Regions from separate parts of the Streptomyces sp. TLI_053 genome, predicted to be linked through region 2. Evidence: riboswitches for the same ligand, from Rfam matches in the RefSeq annotation. Region 2 holds a riboswitch; the other holds the start of a gene.
The links. Region 2 has a riboswitch for S-adenosylmethionine ahead of BLU95_RS06765 (IclR family transcriptional regulator). Riboswitches for the same ligand answer to the same signal wherever they lie in the genome.
Positions count from the first base shown of each region.

Region 1: another riboswitch for S-adenosylmethionine. It lies ahead of thrC (threonine synthase); the one in region 2 lies ahead of BLU95_RS06765 (IclR family transcriptional regulator).

Region 1 covers NZ_LT629775.1:5,349,850-5,354,866, forward strand. The annotation lists gene BLU95_RS21775 (alpha,alpha-trehalose-phosphate synthase (UDP-forming)) at 1-771, opposite strand, end outside; gene BLU95_RS21780 (glucosyl-3-phosphoglycerate synthase) at 819-1,829, opposite strand; SAM riboswitch class I at 2,002-2,134, shown strand; gene thrC (threonine synthase) at 2,153-3,433, shown strand; gene BLU95_RS21790 (MoaD/ThiS family protein) at 3,476-3,751, shown strand; gene BLU95_RS21795 (cold-shock protein) at 4,337-4,540, shown strand; gene groL (chaperonin GroEL) at 5,009-5,017, shown strand, end outside.
Region 2 covers NZ_LT629775.1:1,731,667-1,736,683, forward strand. The annotation lists gene BLU95_RS06760 (SGNH/GDSL hydrolase family protein) at 1-635, shown strand, start outside; gene BLU95_RS06765 (IclR family transcriptional regulator) at 684-1,397, opposite strand; SAM riboswitch class I at 1,594-1,736, opposite strand; gene BLU95_RS06770 (TetR/AcrR family transcriptional regulator) at 1,879-2,502, opposite strand; gene BLU95_RS06775 (amidase) at 2,658-4,109, shown strand; gene BLU95_RS06780 (TetR/AcrR family transcriptional regulator) at 4,173-4,730, opposite strand; gene BLU95_RS06785 (helix-turn-helix transcriptional regulator) at 4,853-5,017, shown strand, end outside.

The sequences.
Region 1 (5,017 bases), 3.6 Mb from region 2:
GGTGGTGCGGCCCGCGAACGTCACGGTGAGCGCCTCGCGGTCGACCTCCGCGCCGAGGAACCGCTCGCAGCAGTCGGCGAAGGCGAGCGCCCAGCGCCGGGTCAGGAAGCCCGCCCGGTCGGCGCCGAGGATGCCGGTGAGGACGGCCCCGGCGATGTCGTCGGGCAGCAGCCGCAGGTACTCGGGCGGCGCCCAGGGGGTGTGCGAGAAGTGGCCGATCCGCAGGTCGGGGCGGGCGGCGCGGAGCAGCTCCGGGACGAGCGACAGGTGGTAGTCCTGCACCAGGACGGCGGCCCCGGGGGCGGCCTCGGCGGCGAGGGCCTCGGCGAAGGCCGTGTTGTACGCGGTGTAGGCCGCCCACTCGGTGCGGAAGCCGGCGTCGAAGGCGGGGGCGGTCGGGGTGTCCCAGAGCAGGTGGTGGACGAACCAGAGGGTCGAGTTGGCGATGCCGTTGTAGGCGCGGGCGAAGGTCTCCGGGTCGATGTCCAGCATCCGGACGGCCTGGCCGCCGACGTCGTGGCCGGCCCGGTCGAGCCGGCCGTCCGGGGCCTCGCGGGCGGCCCGCCGGTCGGCGTCGGAGAGGGCGGCGCAGACCCAGACGGCGTCCGGGTCGTCGATCGCGGACAGCCCGGAGACGAGACCGCCGCCGCCTCTGCGGAGGGTCAGTGTGCCGTCGTCCGCGGTGCCGAAGGACACCGGCCCCCGGTTGGACGCCACCAGGACGGGAGCGGCGCCGGTCGGATTCGAACGCTCGGTCGTGAGATCACCCATGGTTGGTTCGTTGCCGGGGCTCCGGGGCGGCAAACCCGCGGGACGGGTCATCGGCGCCGGGTGGCGTACTCGGGCACGGTGTGCATCGGCGGCCGTTCGGTCGCGGTGACCGGGTGGGTGTGGGCGGTGAAGGCGCGGGTCAGCGGGTCGCGGGTGAACTGGGTGAGCAGTGGGCGGACCAGGTCGGCGGAGGCCTTCAGCCGGTGGGTGCGGTCCAGCCGCTCCAGCGCGGTGCGGTAGATGGTGGCCGCCATCCGGCCGAGTGCCTGGGCGTCCTGGTGCCGGTGGTGGCGGATGCCGACGTCCACCTGGGCGAGCGCGTCCGGTCCGGCCGTCTCCAGGGCGTCGACGAGCAGACCGAGCTCGACGCCGTAGCCGGTGGGGAAGGGCAGCCGTTCGAGCAGGGAGCGGCGGGCCGCGTACTCGCCGCCGAGCGGCTGGACGAAACCGGCGAGTTCCGGCCAGTGCAGATTGAGCAGCGGGCGGGCGACCAGTTCGGTGACCCGGCCGCCGCCCGCTGGCACCACCGCGCCGTCGGTCTCCAGCGGCCGGTCGTACATCGCCTTGACCAGCTGGATGTCCGGATCGGTGAGCAGTGGGCCGATGATGCCGGAGACCAGGGCGGGGTCGAACTCGCGCAGGTCGGCGTCCACGAAGCAGACGATCTCGCCGCGGGTGACCAGCAGCGAACGCCACAGCACCTCGCCCTTCCCGGGGGCGGCGGGCAGCCGGGGCAGGATGGCGTCCCGGTGGACGACGGTGGCACCAGCCTCGGCGGCGACCTCGGCGGTGGCGTCGACCGAGCCGGAGTCGATCACCACCACCTCGTCCACCAGCGGTAGTCGTTCCATCAGCTCCCGCCGGACGACCCGGACGATCTCGCCGACCGTGGCCTCCTCGTCCAGCGCGGGCAGGACGACGCTGACGGTGCCCGCCGCACCGAGGGCGCGCTTGGCGGCCGGGAGCGTGTGAACCGGTCGGTCGGCCGCGGTCCAGGAGCGCCGGCGCAGCCAGGACGCGGTCTCGGGGAGGAGCGCGGGGGTCGGTTCGGCGGGCACGGTGCTCTCCTCGACGGATGGGGTCCCGGCCGACGACCGGGGGCGGTTGGGACGGGTCATCTCGCGTGGCGGACGGTCCCGTTCGGGACCGACGCCTTCGGATACAGTCTTCGTACAGCGATCGGACCTTCGCACGCCGGGGTCGCCGCTGAGCAGAACCACAACTTCACAGAGCTCATCCAGAGGGACTGAGGGAACGGCCCGTTGACGTCCCGGCAACCTTCTCGCACGGTCGGCTTCGAGCCCCGGCGGGACAGGTGCCAATTCCGGCCTGTGGCGCGACCGCGTCACGGGGAAGATGAGGAGAGAGGCCTCCGCCCATCATGGCTATCGACACCGCCGCACCAGTCGCCGTCGACCTCGGCCCCGCCACCGCGCTGTCCTGTCGCGAGTGCGGCACCCGGTTCCCGCTCGGTCCCAGCTTCGCCTGTCTCGAGTGCTTCGGTCCGCTGGAGATCGCCTACGAGTTCGGCAGCGAGGGCGCCGAGGAGCTGCGCAAGCGGATCGAGGCCGGTCCGGCGTCGATCTGGCGCTACGCGCCGCTGCTGCCCGTGCCGGCCGACGTGGCGACCAAGCCGAACCTCAACCCGGGGTGGACCCCGCTGGTGAAGGCGGACAACCTGGGCCGCGAACTCGGCTTCACCGGGCAGCTGCACATCAAGGACGACTCCGGGAACCCGACCCACTCCTTCAAGGACCGCGTGGTGGCCTGCGCCATCGAGGCGGCCCGGGTGTTCGGCTACACCACGCTCTCCTGCTCGTCGACCGGCAACCTGGCCGGCGCGGTCGGCGCGGCGGCGGCCCGGGCGGGCTTCCGGTCCTGCGTGTTCATCCCGCACGACCTGGAGCAGGGCAAGGTCGTGATGGCCGGGGTGTACGGCGGCGAGCTGGTCGGCATCGAGGGCAACTACGACGACGTGAACCGCTTCTGCTCGGAGCTGATCGGCGACCCGGCCGGCGAGGGCTGGGGCTTCGTCAACGTCAATCTGCGGCCGTACTACGGCGAGGGCTCCAAGACGCTGGCCTTCGAGATCTGCGAGCAGCTCGGCTGGCGGCTGCCGGAGCAGATCGTGATCCCGATCGCCTCGGGCTCCCAGCTCACCAAGATCGACAAGGGGCTGCAGGAGCTGATCAGGCTGGGCCTGGTCGAGGACCGGCCGTACCGGATCTTCGGCGCCCAGGCGGCGGGCTGCTCGCCGGTCTCGGCGGCCTTCAAGGCCGGTCACGACGTGATCCGGCCGGTCAAGCCGGACACCATCGCCAAGTCGCTGGCGATCGGCAACCCGGCCGACGGCCCGTACGTGCTGGACATCGCCCGGCGCACCGGCGGCGCGGTGGAGGACGTCACCGACGAGGAGGTCGTGGCGGCGATCCGGCTGCTGGCGCGGACCGAGGGCATCTTCGCGGAGACCGCGGGCGGCGTGACCGTCGGCGTGCTGAAGAAGCTGGTCGAGACCGGGCAGCTGGACCCGTCGAAGGAGACCGTCGCGATCAACACCGGTGACGGGCTCAAGACCCTCGACGCGGTCGCCGAGTCCGGCATGACCGCCGTCATCCGGCCGACCCTGGACGCCTTCCGGGGCGCCGGCCTCGCTTCCGACTGACCCCTCCGCCCACCCAGCGCCCGTAGTAGCTAGGAGACCCCCATGAGCGCCAACGTCCGCATCCCGACCATCCTGCGCACCTACACCGGCGGCGTCAGCGAGGTGCCCGCCGAGGGCGCCACGCTGGCCGAGGTGATCGCCGACCTGGAGCGCAACCACGCCGGGATCGCCGCGCGGATCCTCGACGACACCGGCAAGCTGCGCCGTTTCGTCAATGTCTACGTGAACGACGACGACGTGCGGTTCGCCGAGGGCCTGGAAACGGGGATCAAGGACGGCGCGAACATTTCGATCATCCCGGCGGTCGCCGGCGGGTGATCCGCGGGCGGTCCGTTCCCCCCGGGGCGGGCGCGTCGCCGACGGCCGTCCGCGGCACGGAATTCCGTGCCGCGGACGGCCGTGCGCATTTTGGCGGGAATATCTTCGGTCCCGGGCGGAGTAAAGTGTCGCTGGACCGGGAACAGGGCGCGCCCGTCACCCTGGTCCGGGAACGAATCCACCGCACCGCCACCACCGCCGGCCCGCGTCCGGCGGGAGCCGGGACGGGCCCGGGACCTGGATACATGTCAGGCCGGTGTCAGAATTCTGGCGGGGATTTCTGGTAATACGTCCGCTATGTCCGGCGGAGAATGCAGGGCTTTATCCCGATTGCGCCCGTCCTGTCCCACGGCGCCGCGGGTGAATTCCCCGCCATTGACCCTGTTGCAGAGGGCGTCGATCCGGATACATTCAGCCGCGGTCGACGCAATCGCCCGTTCGCCGGATGCCGTTCGGCGTCATCGGGAGGATTGTGGCGTGCGCGGCTGCGCCCAGGGGGGGTTCCCCGGGCCGGCCTCCAACCAGACCCGGGCCCGCAGACCTGCGGGCGCGTGAAGGGCCAGCACAGCACTAGGGGAGTTCGGAATGGCTCAGGGCACCGTCAAGTGGTTCAACGCGGAGAAGGGTTACGGCTTCATCGCGGTCGACGGTGGTGCGGACGTCTTCGTCCACTACAGCGCGATCCAGATGGACGGCTACCGCACCCTTGAGGAGGGCCAGCGGGTCGAGTTCGAGATCTCTCAGGGGCAGAAGGGTCCGCAGGCGGACATGGTCCGCGCGGCGGTCTGACCTTTCCGACACCCGGGAGCTCTGCTCGGCCCATCGGCTGGCGCACCTCTTGATTCTCACGGCGGGCCCGTGCGACCTCGGTCGTACGGGCCCGCCGTCATGTCCGCCGTCATGTCGGCCGTCGCGGCCGTCGTGATGTCCGCCGTCGGGCCCGGGGCCGGGCTCCCGGGGGCCGGCCGCGGGGCGCGGCGTTCCGGTCGGATCCGGCCCGGTCGGAGGCGGTCGGGGACGGCTCCGGGCGGGTGCGCGGCGCGGGTGGCGCGGCTCGCGGATTGCCCGATTGGGCTTGCACTCACCCACCCGGAGTGCTAATCATTGGCGTTAGCACTCACAGCTTGAGAGTGACAGCGGACCGGGTCGGTGAGGCCCCAGGGAGCGGTAGGGGAATGGACCCCCGCACACCAGGGCCGTCCGTCGCGGGCACCCCTTGGTCCGAGCAGTCGACCGTGTCCCGGAGGACCACTTCTGATGGCCAAG
Region 2 (5,017 bases):
GGGCGGTGGTGGCGTTCGGAGAGTCCACCACCGACGGGTTCGGTGCCACCGTCGACGGCGACGACCGCTACCCCGACCTGCTCGCCGAACGGCTCCTCGCCGCCGGCCGCCCGCGACCGGTGCTCAACGCCGGCATCGGCTCCAACAAGATGCTCGCCGATTCCGCCTGCGCCGGGGACAGCGCCCTGAAGCGCTTCCGCCGCGACGTGCTCGACCGTCCCGACGTCGGCACCGTCATCGTCTCCCACGGCATGAACGACATCCTCCGCAGCGGCGACCAGATCTGCGGCGTGGACCGCGACGACCCGCCGGTGACGCTCCAGCGGCTGATCGACGCCCACCGGTCCCTGATCCGGGCCGCCCACGCCCGGGGGGTCAAGGCCGTCGGCGCGACCCTGATGCCCTTCGGCGGCGCACCCTTCTGGACCGCGCAGACCGACCGGCTGCGCCGCGACCTGAACGAGTGGATCCGCACCTCCGGCGCGTACGACGCGGTGGCCGACTTCGACCGGGCCATCGACCCCGAGGGCACCGGAGCGATCCCGGACGGCTACCACGCCGGTGACCACCTCCACCCCGGACCGCTCGGGTACCGCGTCATGGCGGACAGCATCGACCTCGACAGCCTGCGCTGACCCGCCCCGGCCGCGGGGAGCGAGGGCGGCCCCCGCGACCGGAGCGCGTCAGCTCGGGCGGAGGGCCTCGGTGAGACGGTCCGCGGCCTCGACGACGGTCTGCGAGAGAAGGGCGCCGGGGTGGCGGGTGAGCCGTTCGATCGGACCGGAGACCGTGACGGCGGCCACCACCCGGTTCCCCGGGCCCCGTACCGGCGCGGAGACGGACGCGACCCCGAGCTCGCGTTCCCCGATCGACTGGGCCCAGCCCCGGCGGCGGACGCCGCTCAGCGCCGTCGCCGTGAAGCGGGCCCCCTGGAGGCCCCGGTGGAGCCGCTCGGGCTCCTCCCAGGCCAGCAGGACCTGCGCGGCGGCGCCGACCTTCATCGGCAGGGTGACCCCCACCGGGACGGTGTCGCGCAGGCCGGAGAGGCGCTCGGCGGCGGCCACGCAGATCCGGACGCCGCCCTGACGGCGGTAGAGCTGTGCGCTCTCCCCGCTGACGTCGCGCAGCCTGGCGAGGACCGGCCCGGCGGCGGCCAGCAGCCGGTCCTCCCCGGCGGCGGCCGAGAGCTCGCCGAGCCGGGGGCCGAGGATGAACCGGCCCTCCACGTCCCGGGCGACCAGCCGGTGCTGTTCGAGTGCGACGGCGAGCCGGTGCGCCGTCGGCCGGGCCAGTCCGGTCACGGCCACGAGTCCGGCCAGGGTGGCCGGACCGGCCTCCAGGGTGCCGAGGATCGAGGTGACCTTGTCGAGCACGCCGACGCCGCTCGTGTTCTCCATGGATGTCTCCGTCTCAGGTCCCGCGAACCGCCGAGGGGCGCGCTCACGGAGGCCCCCCGCGGGGAGCCGGTGGGGGTGGTCAGCGAGGGCGGGCCGCAGAAGTCGGCCGATTGCCTGCGCCGGGCACGAGACGGGTACGCGAAAGGTCCGGGACGGGAAGCGCCCGGGGGAAGGACAGCACAGAGAGCACCGTGTCTCCTCATCTTTCCCGCGCCACATTGGCGACAGGCCGGAGTTGGCACTGATCCCGCCCGGCACGGCGCGTACTTCGGACGCCGGGTCGAACGGGGAGCTGCCGGGGCTTCGTAGGGCCGGTCCCTCCACCCCTCTGGATGATTCGCGAAGAACGATACAAGACTCCGGAGGCCGGCTGCCAAGCCCCCGGTGCCCGAGCTGCGCCCGGACCGGGCCTGCAGCGGCCCGGGGCCGTCGGCGCGGTGGCCTGCAGTCGGGCGAGGCCGGGTACCGGCCGGTGGAAACGTCAGGCCACGGGCCCCGGAACGTCCCCCGCCGGGCGGTACCGCGCCACGATTCCCCCGACCGCCCGCAGCAGCCGCTCCCCCGCCCGGTCGACGCTCCCGTTCTGGACGGCGACCTGGGCGCCCTCGAGCGCGAAGGTGATCTCGGCCGCCGCCTGCTCGGGGTCGGACAGCCCGGCCCGCGCGCAGATGCCGGTCAGCCGCCGGGCCTGCTGTTCCTTGTGCTCCTCGATCACCTGCCGCGCGGGGTCGGAGCGGTCGGGCAGCTCGGCCAGGGAGTTGATGAACGGACAGCCCCGGTACGAGACCGCCGGCAACCCGTCGGCGATGAACCGGGCCAGGCCCAGGATCTGCTCCTCGGGCCGGTCCGGGTGCTCCGCCTCGACCCGGTCGAACGCCGCCCGGTAGTCGGCGGCGACGATCCGCAGCCACTCCGCGACCAGGGCGTCCTTGGTCTCGAAATGACGGTAGATCGCCATTTTGGTGGTCCCGGCCTTCTCGGCGATCGCCTGGACGCCCACCCGCCGGATCCCCTCGCTCTGGAAGAGCTCCTCGGCGGCGTCGAGGATGCGCTCGCGCGGCGGGAGTTTCGCCACCCGGCTCGGCCTTCTGACGGGCGTGGTCATGGCTGTTCGTGGCCTCCGGTCGATTGCGGCCGCTGCGCGTCCCCAGGTTCCTGCTACGGTACCAGTCCGTTCCAGGCGATACCGATCGGTATCGCCAGGGACCAAGCGGTACCGTCAAGGACCGAGCGGTACTGTCATCGATTCCGGGAGGGACCATGGACATCACCGAGTACGTCCGCCACGACGCGGTGGGGCTGGCCGAACTCGTCGCCCGGGGGGAGGTGACCCCCGCCGAACTGGAGACGGCCGCGCGGGCGGCCGAGCGGGCCGTCGGCCCGCGGATCAACGCCGTCGCGGAGACCTGGCCGGCCGACGACGCGCCCCGCCCCGGCAGCACCCCGCTGGCCGGGGTCCCGTTCCTGGTCAAGGACCTCGGGGTGACCGCGGCCGGACGCCGGACGGAGCTCGGCAGCCGCCTCGCCGCCGGCCAGGTCGCCGACGGGGACTCCACCCTGATGACGCGTCTGCGCCGGGCCGGCCTGGTGACCTTCGGGCGCACCACCACCCCGGAGATGGCCTACAGCACCACCACCGAACCCGTGCTGTACGGCGCGACCCGCAACCCCTGGGACCTCAGCCGCAGCGCCGGCGGCTCCAGCGGCGGCGCGGGCGCGGCCGTCGCCGCCGGGATCGTGCCGGTCGCGCACGCCACCGACGCCGCCGGTTCGATCCGCATCCCCGCGGCCTACAACGGCCTGTTCGGGCTGAAGCCGACCCGCGGCCGGGTGCCGATGGGCCCGGCCGTCGACGAGATCTTCAACGGTCTGGCCGTGCACGGCAGCGTCAGCCGGACGGTGCGCGACAGCGCCGCCCTGCTCGACCTGGTCCGGGGCCCGGAGCCGGGTGACCCCTACGCCGCGCCGGAGCCGCCCCGCCCGTACGCGCAGGAGGTCACCCGGGAGCCGGGCCCGCTGCGGATCGGCGTCCTCACCCGGCCGTGGGGCGGGCGGCCGGTCGCGCCGCCGGTCGCCGGGGCGCTCGCGCGCACCGTGCTCCTGCTGGAGTCGCTCGGCCACCGGGTGACCGAGGCCGAGCCCGGACTCGGCGTCGACTGGGAGGAGTTCGTCCTGGCCAACGCCCGTCTCTGGACGGTGAACCTCACCGCCTGGATCGACGAACTGGCCGCCGCCCTCGGCCGGCCGGTCGACTCCTCGACCCTCGAACCGCCCACGCTCGCCGGCTACCACTACGGGCGGCGGGTGGGCGGCGCCGAGTTCGTGACCGCCCTGGCGGTCCGCAACCGGGTCTCCCGCAGCCTGGCCCGCACCTTCGAGGACCACGACGTCCTGCTCTCCCCGACCGTGCCGGACCTGCCGGTGCCGCTCGGCACCCACGGCCGGGGCGCCGAGGCGCTGGACGGCCTGGGCTGGCTCCGCCGGATCCTCGACCTCTCGCCGTTCACGGCGGCGTTCAACGTGGCGGGCACGCCCGCGATGTCCGTACCACTGACGGTCGACAGCGGCACGGGGCTCCCGATCGGCATGCAGTTCGCGGCCGGGTACGGGCACGAGGGCCGTCTGTTCCGCCTCGCCGGGCAGCTCGAACGGGCGGACTCGTGGTCGGAGCGGACGCCCGCGGTCTGGGCCGGACACCACCGGAGCCGCTGAGGGCCCGGCCGGGAGCCGCCGGGGCCGCCGGGGCGCACGGCGGCCCGGCGGTACCCCGCGGGCTCACTCCGCCAGAACGGTGGCGATGCGGCGGATCAGCTCGCGGCCGCGCGCCCGGTCGGCGACGTCCACGACCGTCAGCACCTCCGGGTTCGCGGCCGCCCACAGCATCGCGACATGGACGAGCAGGGCGAACAGGACCTCGGGCTCGAACCGGGTCGACACCCGGCCCTCGGCCTGCCCCCGGGCGACCTCGGCACTGCGCCTGCGCACCTCGGCGACCGCGAGCTCGTTGAAGGCGTCGCCGCGCTCCAGTCGCTGCCAGGTGATGATCCGGGGCATCTCCGGGTGCTCGGCGTAGAGGTCGCCCAGCCCGGCCGCGAACCCGGGCAGGTCGTCGACGTCGAGCGGCACGCCGACCACGATCTGCTCGACCATCTCGTTCCAGACCGCGTCGAACAGCCCGGCCTTGTTCCCGAAGTAGTGGTAGATCTGCGCCTTGTTGCTCCGCGCGGCAGCGGCGATGCGGTCGACGCGCGCGCCGTTCAGCCCGTGCGCGGCGAACTCTGCCCGGCCGGCCGCGATGAGTCTCCGCTTGGTGGCTTCGGCGTCGCGCTCCATGCACCCTGCTCCTAACTAACCGTTTACTTGACAGGCTCACCAGGACCACAGTGTAATCAACTAACCGTCCAGTTGAATACGGCCGCAGTCGCGCGCCTTCGGGGCAGGGGAGGGAACCGGGCGTGGAACCGGGCACGGTGATGGTCGGCCGGGACGACGAGCGGGCGCGGCTGTCCGCGTTCGTCCGGGCCCCCGACGGACAGACGCTGCTCCTCAGGGGCGAGGCGGGCGTCGGCAAGAGCACCCTGCTCGACCTGGCGGCGCGGCTCGCGGCCGAGGACGGGCAC